DNA from 3 places in the Paenarthrobacter sp. CAP02 genome. Region 1 is predicted to be linked to each of the others. Evidence: riboswitches for the same ligand, from Rfam matches in the RefSeq annotation. Region 1 holds a riboswitch; each other region holds the start of a gene.
What was found. A riboswitch is a leader RNA that binds a small molecule or an ion and turns the genes downstream of it on or off. The one in region 1 is predicted to bind cyclic di-AMP.
Positions count from the first base shown of each region.

Region 2: linked by a shared signal. The riboswitch ahead of ABHM97_RS12650 (NlpC/P60 family protein) and the one ahead of ABHM97_RS05380 (C40 family peptidase) in region 1 are both predicted to bind cyclic di-AMP.
Region 3: linked by a shared signal. The riboswitch ahead of ABHM97_RS00895 (hypothetical protein) and the one ahead of ABHM97_RS05380 (C40 family peptidase) in region 1 are both predicted to bind cyclic di-AMP.

Region 1 is NZ_JBEEII010000002.1:548,987-553,692, forward strand. It holds gene ABHM97_RS05370 (HNH endonuclease) at 1-417, opposite strand, end outside; gene ABHM97_RS05375 (NlpC/P60 family protein) at 635-1,414, opposite strand; gene ABHM97_RS05380 (C40 family peptidase) at 1,513-2,253, opposite strand; cyclic di-AMP (ydaO/yuaA leader) riboswitch at 2,258-2,419, opposite strand; gene ABHM97_RS05385 (M23 family metallopeptidase) at 2,564-3,394, opposite strand; cyclic di-AMP (ydaO/yuaA leader) riboswitch at 3,399-3,613, opposite strand; gene ABHM97_RS05390 (iron-dependent transcriptional repressor DtxR) at 3,829-4,524, opposite strand.
Region 2 is NZ_JBEEII010000006.1:211,398-216,103, reverse strand. It holds gene ABHM97_RS12660 (universal stress protein) at 1-249, opposite strand, end outside; gene ABHM97_RS12655 (NAD(P)/FAD-dependent oxidoreductase) at 664-1,365, shown strand; gene ABHM97_RS12650 (NlpC/P60 family protein) at 1,479-2,264, opposite strand; cyclic di-AMP (ydaO/yuaA leader) riboswitch at 2,268-2,436, opposite strand; gene ABHM97_RS12645 (copper resistance CopC family protein) at 2,611-3,243, opposite strand; gene ABHM97_RS12640 (NCS2 family permease) at 3,357-4,706, shown strand, end outside.
Region 3 is NZ_JBEEII010000001.1:175,850-180,555, forward strand. It holds gene ABHM97_RS00880 (alpha/beta fold hydrolase) at 1-343, shown strand, start outside; gene ABHM97_RS00885 (DUF6480 family protein) at 477-740, shown strand; gene ABHM97_RS00890 (ATP-dependent DNA ligase) at 802-1,866, opposite strand; cyclic di-AMP (ydaO/yuaA leader) riboswitch at 2,130-2,273, shown strand; gene ABHM97_RS00895 (hypothetical protein) at 2,276-3,421, shown strand; gene ABHM97_RS00900 (S-layer homology domain-containing protein) at 3,682-4,706, opposite strand, start outside.

The DNA.
Region 1 (4,706 bases):
GGGCACGCCGGGTTTGAAACGAAGTTTCCAACCCATCTCAGCCAGCGTGTGGTCACTCTTGGCGTTGTTGCATTTCAAGCACGCCGCAACCAGGTTTTCCCAGGAATCCGCGCCGCCCCTGGATTTGGGGTGGACGTGGTCTATGGTGTGCGCTGTCTTCCCGCAGTAGGCGCAGCGGTGGCCGTCGCGGCGAAGGACGCCCCGGCGGCTCACGGCGGTGATCCTGTTGTACTTGGGACGGATGTAGCGGTTGAGGAGGATCACGGATGGTCGTCCGAGAATCTCCTGTGGCCCGACGACAGGCTCGTCGCCTTCGGCCACTACGCTCGCTTTCCCAGTCAGCACAAGGACCAGCGCCCGGCGGAATGTTATTACCGCCAGCGGTTCATATCCAGCATTCAGAACGAGTGTGCGCATGCACGTACCTCTTCACGGCCGCACCCGTCAGGGGCACGAGGGCCGGCTGCCCTCTGCATGTACGGGCTGTGGATCGACAAGATAAGGGTAAGCACTTATATGCCGTATCAACGAATCTTTCTGTCGTTTCCCGTGCGGTGTCGGCAAATGTTCATGCGTGGTTAAAGCGGAACACCCCGCCGGCCGGAGCCTGCGGGGTGTTCCAAAAGGTACGTTATTAGCCGTTGACGCGGATGAAAACCGGGCCGGAGCCAACGTTTACGCTGAACAATGCTGTGGTGGATCCGTTCCATCCACCGTGCACTGCCATGCCGTTGCCGACGTAGACAGCGATGTGGGCCTGTCCGGCCAAACCGCCGTTGGCGTAGTAGGCGAGGTCGCCCGGCTGGGCTTCTGCAGCACTGACCGTACGGCCCAAGGAGAGGTACCCGGCCGGCCAGTCATGGAAGTGGATGCCCACGGCTGCCAGGGAGTTGGTCACCAGCATGGTGCAGTCCTGGGTCACGCCGAGCTGGGCGTACGCTGCGGCGGCGATAGCTGCACCGAGGCCGCTGGAAGCTGCCGGAGCCTTGGCAGCCGTAGCCGAGCTGTTGACGGCAAGCGTCGCGTTGCCGGTGGAAGCAGCCGTGTTGGCGCTCTCCGTGGCCTTGGCTTCTGCCTTGGCGGGAGCCTTCTTCTCCACGGGAGCCGGAGCTTCAACCGTGGTGACGACGGGCCGTTCGTAGGAGATGGCTACCGTGGAGTCCGCAGCGATGGTCGACTGGACCACTGCCTGGACATCGAGGGTGGACGTCGCGGTGGATTCACGGTCAACGTTGGTTTCGGCGGCGTTGGCCGCGACACCGCTGGTCAGGACCAGACCGGAAGCCGCTGCGATGACGGCGGCCTGGCGGCCCACAGTACCGGCGTTGCCGCCGACAGCCTTGGCGATGATGGCAAGCGAGCTGGTCTTGGGGGCCTCAGCGCGATGCCGTGCAACCTTGTTTGCACTGGTCATGATTTTCTCTTTTCGTATCCGCGTGCAGTGGGGTTACACGCGGGTAATGGGCGGCCAGCACTTGGGGGCATGCTGGCCGGCCACGAACCGGATGTTTTCTAGCGAAGGGTGAAGAAGGAAGAGGTGCCCGTGGAGGCTGCCGAGTGCAGGAGGGTGCCCTGGCTCGGGTTCAGTGCGCTGATCATCATGCCGTTGCCGACGTAGATGCCGACGTGGGCTCCGCCGTTCTGCATGACGAGGTCACCGGGCTGGGGGTTGCTGGTGGGCTTCATGGCCGTCCAGGCGTTGACGCGGGGGATGCTGATGCCGGCCTGCGCGTAGACCCACTGGGTGAAGCCGGAGCAGTCCCAGCCGTTGGGGGTGGTGCCGCCCCATACGTAGGGGTGACCGATACCGGTGTAGGCAATGGCGGCGAGGCCCGAAGCAGCAGCGCTTGCAGCACCGTCCGTAACCTCGGAGGACTTTGCGGTGACCGCAGCTGCGGCGTCCTGGCTACCAGCGGCGCGCTGGGTGACCTGCGATGCACGCTGGACAACCTTGGGGGCTTCCTTGGTGGCCACGACCGGGCTCTCGAAGGCCACGGTGGCGGTTGGCTCTGCAGTGACGACGGCGGTTGCCACCATCTGCTGGGTGCTGGAGGCTTCCGACTTGGAGATGTCCGTATCAGCTGCCGTAGCCGGAAGACCGGCGGTAAGGACAAGGCCCGAAGCTGCTGCCAGGACGACGGCCTGACGGCCAACCGAACCGGCGTTGGACGAAACAGCCTTGGAAAGAGTGTTCAAGGGGTTCGTACGAACCGTTTCAGCGCGGTGGCGCGCAGGGGTAGTGCGTGATGACACGTAGGTAGCCTCTCCCAATGCCTGCGAGGTGAGCTGTCGGATTCGGATGGGAGTCATCCGGCCGCGTTGCTTCAAGGAAGCTTTTGCGACTTAACCCCAAGGCCTTCTATCGAAGACCAAAAGTGGTTCCCCCGCCCCTGCCAGACGATTTATGCGAACGGACCTTGAGTGGTGGCAGAGCTAGGCAATCCACTCAAGTGCACCGGCCCCCTAAAAAGCCGATGCGCTTTGTACGGTACAACAGTTGAACGCGAATGTCACATTCAGGTCACGGGGTGTCGCAAAATGCGAGAGGCGACCATCAACTGGCTTAGAGCCAGCCCATGGGGTCGACAACTTCTCCGTTGACCTGGACCTCGAAGTGGAGGTGGCAGCCCGTGGAAGCGCCCGTGGTGCCGCTCAACGCGACAGTATCGCCACGGGTGACGGTCTGGCCGACCTTGACGTTGAAAGACGACAGGTGGTTATAGGTGGTCTCGAGGCCGTTGCCGTGGTCCACTACCACGCGGTTGCCTCCGCCATACTCGTGCCATCCGGCGAAAGTGACTTTGCCCGTGGCAGCCGCATGCACTGCGGTGCCGCACTGGGCAACGAAGTCCTGGCCGCGGTGGAAGTCGCCCGTGCCGCCCGTGAGGGGGCTGACCCGGTAGCCGAACGGCGAGGCCGTGACCAGGCTGTCCAAGGGGCTGGCAAGCGTGCCTACGGACGAGGCGCGCTGGATGCTGCCGACCGACTGGGCGCTGAGCAATTGCTTCAGCTTGCCGTCGGGGTCAGCTGCGGTTGCGACGGCGGCGCGGCTGAAGTCGATTTTTGCCGATGCGGCTGCGGAAACCTCTGGCTGGCTGCCGCCGGAAACGGCGAGGGCGGACTCGGTCTGGCCCGACTCCGACGTTGCCATCACTGGGCTTGTGGCCGGCAGTCCGACAGTCAGCGCCAAACCGGTGGCAGCGAGGGCTACTCCGGCTTTCTGGCCGACACCACTGGCTGCGGCGAAATCGGCAACCTGGCGCAATGGGCTCTTACGGCGGCGGACTTGGCGCTCAGTGTCACGGGGCCGGACCTCCATTGTTGCGCGGGCTGGCCGCAGCTCAACAGCGGGGCCGGTCGCGCGGCGACGACCCCTGACGTTCTGCGATGTCAAACTCTGTTCCTCTCTGGAAAGCCTGCGAAGTTAGCTGTCGGATTCGGGTCAGAGAGTTCAAAGACCCGGTCCGCACGAAGCGCTCATGGCACACAGGTATCCAAGGAGGGACTTGCGTAAATGGGCACTTCTGCTGCGGACTTCACCCCAAGGCTGCTTCTTTAGACAGCCGCTTGTGGTTCCCCCGCCTCTGCCAGTGGTGGATGGCACACCTGATCCGCTGGCAGAGCTCGGCTCCGGATCAGGTAACGCTTTGGTATCGGCGCTAGTAGATAACTATAGGCGATTAAAGCCTGCAGTAATAAATTCGTTATCAACAGGACGACGCACTCCCATATCATCAATCCCGAAAAACCGCAGGTCACATTGTCCCGCAGGGCACAAAAGTGAGGTTTGACACGGCATCCCCGAGGAGGCGGCGCCCCGAAGGGAGGTCAGCCCAGGGAGACGAACACGTGGGCCGCAACTTCAGGCGGAAGCTCAAGCGCTCCCTCGATGCCGGGAACCCGGACAGAAATGTACTCGCCGACGCGTTCCAATGACACCGCTGCCCCGGGACGGATTCCGCCCTCGTCCAGCTGGGTGAGGAGTTCGGGCTCCACCTGGATGGGCTCGGCAAGCCGGCTGACCACCACGCGGGAATCGGCGGCGTAGCCATCCATGGCCTGCAGCAGGTTGATGTCGAGCCGCGGAATGGTCTGCGTCGGCAGACCGCCCAGGGCTTCGAGTCCTGGAATCGGATTGCCGTAGGGCGACTCGGTGGGGTGTTCAAGGAGTTCGTAGAGCCGGCGTTCAACCCGCTCACTCATCACGTGTTCCCAACGGCACGCTTCGTCATGGACGTACGCCCAGTCGAGGCCAATGACATCGGCAAGGAGCCGCTCCGCGAGACGGTGCTTTCGCATGACCTCGGTGGCGCGCTTGCGGCCCATCTGGGTCAGTTCAAGGTGACGGTCGTTGGATACGATCACCAGGCCATCGCGCTCCATGCGGCCGATGGTTTGTGAAACCGTGGGGCCGGAGTGCCGCAGGCGCTCGGCGATGCGGGCCCTGAGCGCCACAATGTTTTCTTCTTCCAGCTCCAAAATGGTCCGAAGATACATCTCAGTGGTATCGATCAGATCCGTCATCCAGCTCAGCTCTCCTCGAACGCAGTTTCCTTGCGTAATCTCCACCGTACCGCGTCCTTGGCCAGGGCAGCCGGTGTTTACCGCTGGCCCTTGAACGCCGACACCCAGCCTAGCTTATTTGGAATTACTCTGGATAATTCCGGTCGCATCCTGTTGCTTCGCATTCCACGTGGCGGACTATG
Region 2 (4,706 bases), on a different contig from region 1:
GCCTTCGCGGATGACGGAGTCGTCCACGGTGGCGTAGCCTCCGTCCAGACCAGATGCGGCAAAAATGGGGACCGAGTAGGCCGTGACGATATGCAAGGGGAGCTGGCGACGCTCTGCTTCACGCGCTGCCCAGACCAAGGCGCACTGGCCGTGCTCGGATCCGTCCACCCCCACGACGATGCCGCCGGGGGCAACCGCCGATTCCTCGCCATCGCGTGGCACTTCATTGTGTCTTTCGTGCTGGTCCATTGGGCCCGCCTCTCCACCTACTGCTTGATGTTCCGGCTATTCTGCCAGAGGTTCTCTGCACGGAATTCCCTGACTCTCCAAATGTCAATGGCCGGGGTAGGAGAAACTTGGAATCTCTCCTTCCAATGCCCACTATTCTCGGTCGGAAGTACCGAATCAAGGCGACTTCGGGCTATGTGCATAACGGTCCGGGCTCAGTTCAAAACGCACGGGATCGGCCTGCTGGCGGACACGAAAAACACGTCGCCGGGAAGGCTACCCATGGCCGAAAAAGTTCGGTAGTGTTCGAGTCACTGAATAGCCGGGCAGCGTGTCTCAGGACACACCCCGGCTGTTAATTTGCGGCCGCTTGGGGAACTCGGACGCGATCCCACGCGATGCCGCAGGGCACACACGTCAAGGAGGAACCAAGCAGTGTCACTCACGCCTGATTCCGGCACGGAACGAACCACCACAGTGGTTATCGGCGCCGGCCTCTCCGGTCTGGCTGTTGCCAGCGAGCTCAGCCGCTACGGGGTGGGCTCCATCGTCGTTGACGGGTTCGGGTCGCTCTCAACCACCGGGCCTTCGACCCACACTGGAATGCTCCAGCGCTGCGACATCTCCGATCCCGCCATGCAGGAACGCAGCGAGATTCTCCGCCACCTGCGCAACTACGCCGCCAACCATCAATTGGACGTTCGCAGCACCACCCGTGCCGTTCGCCTGGATTTCCTGGGCTCCGACCCGTCGCAGCAGATAGGGCACGGCCCCACCGGAAGCACCGCATCGGGCACCCTCCGGGGCAGGATCGTTTCCGGCCCCCTCGAATCCACTCCCCGTCAGTGGGCGGTCCACACCGCCCAAGGTGTCCTGCTGGCCGACCACGTCGTGGTGACACGCTGCGCCCAGAGCCAGCTGCGCCGGATGCTGGCAGAACTTGGAATCGCCGTTGGCCAGAATTTTGCCGCGGCAATGCGTGCCGTGGGGATGCACCTTGTAGGCGTCGGAGAACTCATTACCCCGACTCCCAAAGAAGTCCTTCGGCAGGCCAAAGCCGTGGGGCAGGCAATTTCCGCCAGGGTGGCCCTACCGGCAGGCAACGGCATGGCCGGCAGCGGCGTAGCCATCGCCTAGGACGGCCGCTTCACCGCCACTGGAACTTTTGCGCACATTTCTTAACGCCAAAGGCCGGCACCCTCGAAGAATGAATCTTCGAAGATGCCGGCCTTTGAACTGAAGCGTGAGGCTTATGCGCCTGCGCGTACGTACGTGATGGGACCAGTTGCGGTCAACCAGCTGATCGGGTGGATACCCGTCTGGTTGCCGTTGATGCCACCGCTGATGGCCTGGCCGTTGCCGATGTAGATTGCAACGTGGCCGGACTGGACGATCATGTCGCCGGGCTGGGGGCTGCTGACGACCTTGCCGTAGTTCATGAACTGCATGGGCGCGAGGTCACCAACAGGGATACCTGCGGAGCCGAGGGCCCGCTCCACCATGGCGGTGCAGTCCTGCATGATGCCGATCTGGGCGTAAGCCGAGGCAACCATGGCGGCGTTGACTCCACCGACGGCCGGCGCAGCGGCTGCGGGAGCAGCGGCAGCCGGAGCGGCTGCAACTGACGCGGCAGCCTTTGCTACAGGAGCGGCTGCTGCAGTTGCAGCCACTGCTGCCTTCTTGGCAACAGGTGCCTCAACGACGGGAGCCGGCTTCTCGATGACCGGAGCTGCTACGGAAGCAACAGCAGGGCGCTCGAAGTTGACGGTAGCCGTAGCTGCGGCGGTGACAACCTTGGTGGGAGCCTCGGAAACGGTCTCGGCGACCGTGGCGGGGCTGGAGTCACGCTGAACCGGGGTTTCGGCTGCGTGGGCTGCGATGGAGCCGGTCAGGACAAGGCCCGAAGCTGCTGCGATAACAGCTGCCTGGCGGCCAGCGCCGGAAGCGTTGCTGGCGACTGCCTTGGAGATGGAGATGAACGGATTAGGACGTACGCTGTCCGCCTTACGACGGCCGCGAAGAATGCTTGAAGACATGAAAAAGCCTCTCCCGATGCCTGCGAGGTTAGCTGTCGGATTCGGATGGGAGTCACCCGGCCACTATCCCCCGCTGTTCAGCGGAAGCATCGTGACTTCACCCCAAGGCACGCTCGAAAGCGACCTAAATTGGGTTCCCCGTCTCTGCCGTAAGGTTTGTCTGCGAACGGATTCCGGACTGCGGCAGAGCTAGGCAATCAGGCCGGAAGTGCCCGCTACGTGGAACAGGCACAGGTTCTACGGTACGCGATGATCTCGCCGAAGTCACATTTAAGTAACGAGAACCGGGGTTTTGGCGTGTCGCAGTAACCAATCCGAGATATTCGCAGCTACGTAGAAAAGCCTGTTATTCCGCGGAATCTCCCGCATTTGAGTCGTTGGAGGCGGCGAGTTTCTTCCGGGCGGTAACGGCGAGATAGATCACAAGGCCCACAGCAACCACGGCCAGTCCCACGATGCTCCACGGGAAAGGTTGGGACGCGTCCGCGGCCGGGGTGCTGGTGGCAGTACCGGGCGCTGCGGTTCCCGCCGTCGGAACCGTATTTGAAGGTGCCGACGACGACGGCGAGGCACCCGCGGTGCCGCTCGTCGCCGTCGCGCTTCCGGCAGCGGCCGTGAACGTGAAGGTGCCCTCGATGGGGTGCGAATCGGAGCTGACGACCCGCCAAACCACGGTGTATTCGCCAGCCGGCGCGCCTTCGCGGATCTTCTGGACCGCCTGGTTGTCGATGATTTCGACGGGTCCGTCCGCCCAGTTTTCGCCGCCCGCAGTGACCGTCACGCCCGATCCGATGGCCAGCGGCCGGTTGTTGAACGTGATGGAGACCGACGCCGGGACAGCTGCCACGCTGGAGCCGTTGGCCGGCGCTGTGGATTCGGCGACGTCGTGCGCGGAGGCCGGGCCCGCGGAAAACAGCAAGGCGGATGCGAAGGCCAGGGCGGCAACGACGGCGGCCAGAAGCGGGCGGATGGTGCGCATGGGGCGGTTTCTCCTAGTGTTGGCTTCCTTACAGACTAGGCGAATCGTCAGGAGGCCCATATCCGACGGCATAGGATTTGAGGGCACACTCCCCTCGATCCCCGGAGTCCTTCATGCTTAAACAAGGTTCTGCCATCGACCGCTACTTCAAAATTTCCGAGCGTGGCTCCACATACTCCCGGGAAATCCGAGGCGGCTTCGCAACCTTCTTCGCCATGAGCTACATCGTGGTCCTCAACCCCTTGATCCTTTCCGGGCAGGATTCCAGCGGAGCGTCGCTGGGCTTCACCGCCGTCGCGGCCACCACGGCATTCGTTGCGGGCATCCTGACCATCCTCATGGGCGCCTGGGCCAAGCACCCGTTCGCCGTGGCCACGGGCCTGGGCGTTAACGCGTTCGTAGCGGTGACCGTCGCCTCGCACCCGGGCCTGACCTGGCCGGACATGATGGGCCTGGTGGTCCTCTCGGGCCTGACCATGCTGATCCTGGTGCTCACCGGTTTCCGTACGGCCGTGTTCAAAGCCGTACCCGAGGCGCTCAAGACAGCGATCGTGGTGGGCATCGGCCTCTTCATCGCACTGATCGGCCTGGTCAATGCAGGGTTCGTCCGCCGCATCCCTGACGCCGCCGGCACAACCGTTCCGCTGGGATTGGGTGTCGACGGGAAACTGCTCGGCTGGCCCACGCTGGTGTTTGCCTTCGGCCTGATCCTGACCATCGCACTGGTGGTCCGCAAGGTCCGTGGCGCCATCCTGATCGGCATCGTGGCATCGACGGCTTTGGCCGCCATCCTTGAGTTCACGCTCCACATCGGCCCGAGCAACGACGGCACCAACATCAACCCGCGCGGCTGGTCCCTTGTTGCCCCGACCCTGACCAAGTGGGGTGCCCCGGACCTGTCACTTATAGGTAAGGCCAACCCCTTCGGCGCGTTTGAACACCTCGGCTTTATTGCCGCAGCGCTCCTGGCATTCGTGATCCTTTTGAGCATCTTCTTCGACGCGATGGGCACCATGGTCGGCCTGGCCAACGAAGCAGGGACCGTTGACAAGGATGGCAACATCCCCAACGTTGACCGGGTCCTGCAGGTGGATGCCCTCGGCGCGATCGTCGGCGGCGGCGCATCTGTTTCCTCCAACCAGATCTTCGTTGAGTCCGGCGCAGGCATCGGCGAAGGCGCACGCACGGGTCTCGCCTCGATCGTTACCGGCGTGTTGTTCCTGGTGGCCATGTTCTTCACGCCGCTGATCAACCTCGTCCCCTTTGAAGCCGTGGCGCCCGCACTGGTTGTTGTGGGCTTCATGATGGTTTCCCAGGTGGGCAAGATCGACTGGCAGGACTGGGGCGTGGGCATCCCCGCCTTCCTGACCATCGCCCTCATGCCGTTCACATACTCCATCGCAAACGGCCTGGGCGCGGGTTTCATCTCCTTCGTCCTGATCCGCACGTTCCAGGGCCGCGCC
Region 3 (4,706 bases), on a different contig from region 1:
GCTTACCTTGGACGGCGTCCTGCGAGAGAGTCCCTCGTCCAATTGGATCGTCGTCTCCGACTACTTCCGCTGCGGGCTCCGCTGGTACCTCACCGAACTCCCGGTGATGATGGCCTATCCCACCGAAAAGCGGCTGGCCGGCATCAAGGTGCCCGTGCTGGTCCTGCGCGGAAGCCGGGACCAGGTGGCAGGCCCCGACTGGTCGCTCCGGCTCTCCCGAACCGTGGACCGAGGACGCCTGGTGGAGATTCCCGGAGTGGGGCACGTAGCGCAGCATATGCGGCCGCAAGCGGTGGCGGACGCCATCCGCAGCTTCGTCGCCGCGACCACACAGCGGAGTTAGGCCGCACAGCACAGTTAGGCGCCGGAGCACGACGCCGGAGCCCGGGGTTGGGTGCCCCTTGTTGGCTCCGGCGGGATCGCGCTAGGCTGGCCAGGCAAGCGAATAGTAAGTCTGCTTACGAAAGGGTTTGACCATGACCAGCTATGACCCGGAAGACGATCCCCAGACCTTCGGCGTGAGCGGCGCGACCGACCCCTTCGACACCACCGCCGATGCGGACAGCATCCACGAAGACCCGGACATGCGCCAGGACGAGGACGACGATCCCGCCGCCTCGGCCAACCCTGATCCCCTGGACGGCAACGTCACGGGATTGGAGCCGGGCGGAGGGGTACCCCCGGGCGAAACGCCGCCGGCCGAAGGCAGCATGAGCAGCGACCAAGGACACGAAGAGTAATTTCGCCGCTACCCCGCTGTTACGTTGCGGGCCAACAACGTAACAGCGGGGTGGCAACGCGCTACGGCAGGCTCAGGATCTCCCCGAGGTCGTAATCGGCAGGCTCCTCCAGTTGCGCGTACGTGCAGCTCTCCGGAGTCCGGTCCGGCCTCCAGCGGCGGAACTGCGTGGTGTGGCGGAACCTGTCGCCCTCCATGTAGTCGTACGCCACTTCGATCACGAGCTCGGGGCGCAGTGGCACAAACGAAAAGTCCTTGCCCCCGCTCCACCTGCTTTGGGCACCAGGCATCCGTGAACCACCGGCCGCCTCGTCCTGCTTGGCCCACTCGCCCCACGGGTGATCAGCGAGGTCCACCTGGTAGGGCTCAAGCTCGGCAACCAGTGCTTCCCGCTTGGCCATGGGGAACGATGCCACCACCCCCACGTGGTGCAGCCGACCGGCGTCGTCGTAGAGCCCCAACAACATGGAACCCACCACCTTCGCAGTTTTGTGCCAACGGAACCCGGCCACCACACAGTCCGCGGTCCGAACATGCTTGGTCTTGAACATCACGCGCTTATTGGGTTGGTAGGTTCCATCCAGCGGCTTGGAGAGGACCCCGTCCAAGCCGGCGCCCTCCAACTGCACGAACCATTCCTTGGCCCGCTCAAGGTCTGTTACCGCCGGAGTCACATAGACGGGCGGTTCGGCCTTGGCCAAGGCGGACTCAAGGATGGCCCGGCGCTCAGAGAACGGCTTGCCCATCAGGTCTTCCTCGCCCAAGGCAAGAATGTCGAACGCGACCATGGAAGCCGGCGTTTTCTCGGCGAGCATCCTGACCCGGCTGTCCGCGGGGTGGATCCGCTGCTGGAGGACTTCGAACTCCAACCTGTTGCCCTCGATCAGGACGATCTCACCGTCGATCACACACTTCTCCGGGAGGTTCTTCCTCAGCGCCTCAACCAGCTCGGGAAAGTAGCGCGTCATGGGCTTCTCGTTGCGGCTGCCCAGGATGACCTCGTCCCCATCCTTGAAAACGATGGTCCGGAAGCCATCCCACTTGGGCTCGTAGTGGCCCACATCGGGGATGTCCGGAACTGACTTGGCAAGCATGGGCGAGACGGGCGGCATCACTGGCAGGTCCATAGGAAATGTCTACCCTGCCGTCGGACGCCGAAGCTAGTCTCAGGCGGTGGATATCTTGGCCGTGTTGGCGGCAGTGCTCGAAGATCCAGTACGAGCTGTCGGCTCCCGCACCGGCCCCGAAGCCTAGGCGCCCGGAGCCTCCGGTTTAGCCCGACCTACCGTCCGTTACATTAATGTGACTTTACTTTCCGGCTCATGTACCGTCGTAGGGCGACCCGTATCTCCGCTGGGCCGCTTCCGGATTGACGCCGAGCTCTGCCGCAATCCGGGATCCGCCAGACCCGCGGCAGAGGCGGGGGACCCACAAGTTCCCGGACTTTCCAAGTCCTCGGGGTGAAGCCGCTTTGGCGGCCGGACGGCCTCGTCCGAACCCGACAGCTAACCTCGAAGGCGTTGAGAGGCAACCACCATGTCCCCAACCATGGATCAGCCGCGCCGCGCCCTCATCGAACGCGAGCGCACCAAGCCAACCGGACGCCGTCGGGCCGAACCCAGCGGATCCGCCACCGAAGCAACAACAGCGCCTCAGGCACCAAGTACGACGCCGGAACCCGCCGCTGCTGCCCAGCCCACCACGCGCGCGGCCGCCCGGGCAGCGGAGCGGGAAAGGGCAGCCCGGGCTGAAGCCGAACCCGCAGAACCGGCCACCGCCGCGATCCCCGCAGTGCAGGCCGCCCAGGCCGCGGCACCGCGGTCGACCACACCGGGCCCTCCCACTGCCGCCACTCCCATCGTTCCGTCGGCAGCACCCAAGCCGGACACGCAGCTGGCCGCACCCTCGGAGCCCGCCACGGCAGCCATCCCCATCCTGGACATTGCCGGGCCGGCACCTACTCCCGTCCCAGCCAGGACCGGCTTTGGCTCTTCGTCGTCGTTCAACCGCGAACCCCAAGCCGTGCTTCGAAAGGCCGCATCGGTCAAGCACATGAGCCAGCGTATGGCCGTTGTTGCCGGCGCTGTAGGACTGGTTCTCACGGCCGGAGGCCTCGGCCAGGCCCTTGAGCTGCCGTTCTTCGGCCATGAAACCCCCGCCCAGGATGCGAGCGCCAGTGGGGACAGGGATTCGGGCTCGGCTGCGCCCGGGCCTCGGGCTTCCTACTCCACCGCGTCCTCCCCGTCGGCCTCGTCGGCAGCACCAACAGCGTCATCCTCATCGGCAGCCGGTCAGCCGGCGACCGTCCCGGAGGCACCATCTGAAGTGTCGCCGTCGTCGGTTCCGGCCCCGCACGTCTCGCTTGCGGCCCCGGTTTGGGTTCCTTCGGCGGCGCCGTCGGCGGCTAACCCGGCGCCGGGCGCCTCCGCGGCAGTCCCGACGCAGCCTGCCCCGGCCCCCACCGATGTGCCCGCCGATACAGTCACCACGGCGCCATCTCCTGCCCCGACAACCACGCCGGCGCCGACCACCACCCCGACGCCCACGCCAACACCCACCCCGACGTCGACGGCCACTCCCAAGCCGCGCCCCACCGGGAACCCCTCCGCCGGAACGAATCCGCAATCCAGTGGGACCGCCCTCGACGCAATCCTGGACGCCGCCAAGAAGGCCGTGAAGTGAGCACCCGGCTGCCCCGTACGGCAACGCCGATCGGATGGCATGGCCGGTACTGCACCAGCAGCCGGACCGCCACCTTCAGGCGAAGGATGGGCCGGTGGAGCTGCCAGCGGTTGAGGCGTTCCTAGGCGCGCTTCTTCCGGCGAGGAAAGTTCAGGATCAGCCTGACGGACAAGGAAAGCACCACCAGCAGGCCCACCATGCCAGGGAGGTTCTACCGCCGTTTGTTGCGTAGCGAGCCCATCATCACGCTGAACCCCCGTCTAGCGGCGAGTTAGGTTCCAGGTGTCTTCGCGGTAGAGGAACGCTGCCATGGCGTCGCGATTGACGGGCTGGACAGGCCGGAATGTGGCGTCGGCATAGCCTGTGGAGATTCCCTGCGCCGCGAGCCAGGTGATCTCTTTGTAGAAGGGGTTGTCGGTGGCGACATCGTGGAAAGGAGACGACACAGGAGGGGCAAACGCGGGTTTGCCGCTGAAGCGGTAGAGGAACGCTGCCATGGCGTCACGGTTGACGGCTTGTACTGGTCGGTAAGTGTGGATTCCGCTGCCTTCATCCCAGCCTGTGCTGATGCCCTGGTGAGCGAGCCAGGTTATTTCCTTATAGAACTGGTCGCTGGGTTTGAGGTCAGCGAACGGTGAGATATCAGGGGCGGTGAAGGAAGGCTCGCCTGCCATCCGATACATGAACGCCGCCATCGCGTCACGGTTTACAGAGTTCAAAGGCAGAAAAAGACCGCCACTGTAGCCAGTTGTGATCTTCTTGTTCGCGAGCCACTGGATTTCCTTGTAGAACTGGTTGCTCACCGGGACATCGCTAAAGGATTGGGTGCAGGCCGGCGCCCCCACGCTAATGTTCGTGACCGCCGTCTTGCCGCCTTTGTTACCGTCGAGTGTCAGCTCAAGGTCCGAATCCCCGGATTGGCAGAAGTACCACATGTGCGAGGATTTGACGGTGACGACAGCCGTGGCGCCGTTGGCCGAAAGTGCGACGTCTCCGTCGACACCGAAACCTCCGATCAAGAAGGCCCGGGTCGATACCCCGGACCAGGTTCCCGCAGGGCCGGTGGTGAAGTACCCCGCCGGGGCTTTGATAATGAGCTTGTCGGATGCCTCAGCCAACGTGGCTGTCTTGGCGTTCATGGCGTAGTACGTGTTCGTGACAGCCGAGGGTGCGCTCAGATCGATCGGCACTGTGGCTGCACCAGGCCCCGTGCCTTGTATCAGGCCGCTTGAGGCGAAGATCGGCAGATATGTCGTCCCGCTATCCGCGTAGCTTTCCACTATCA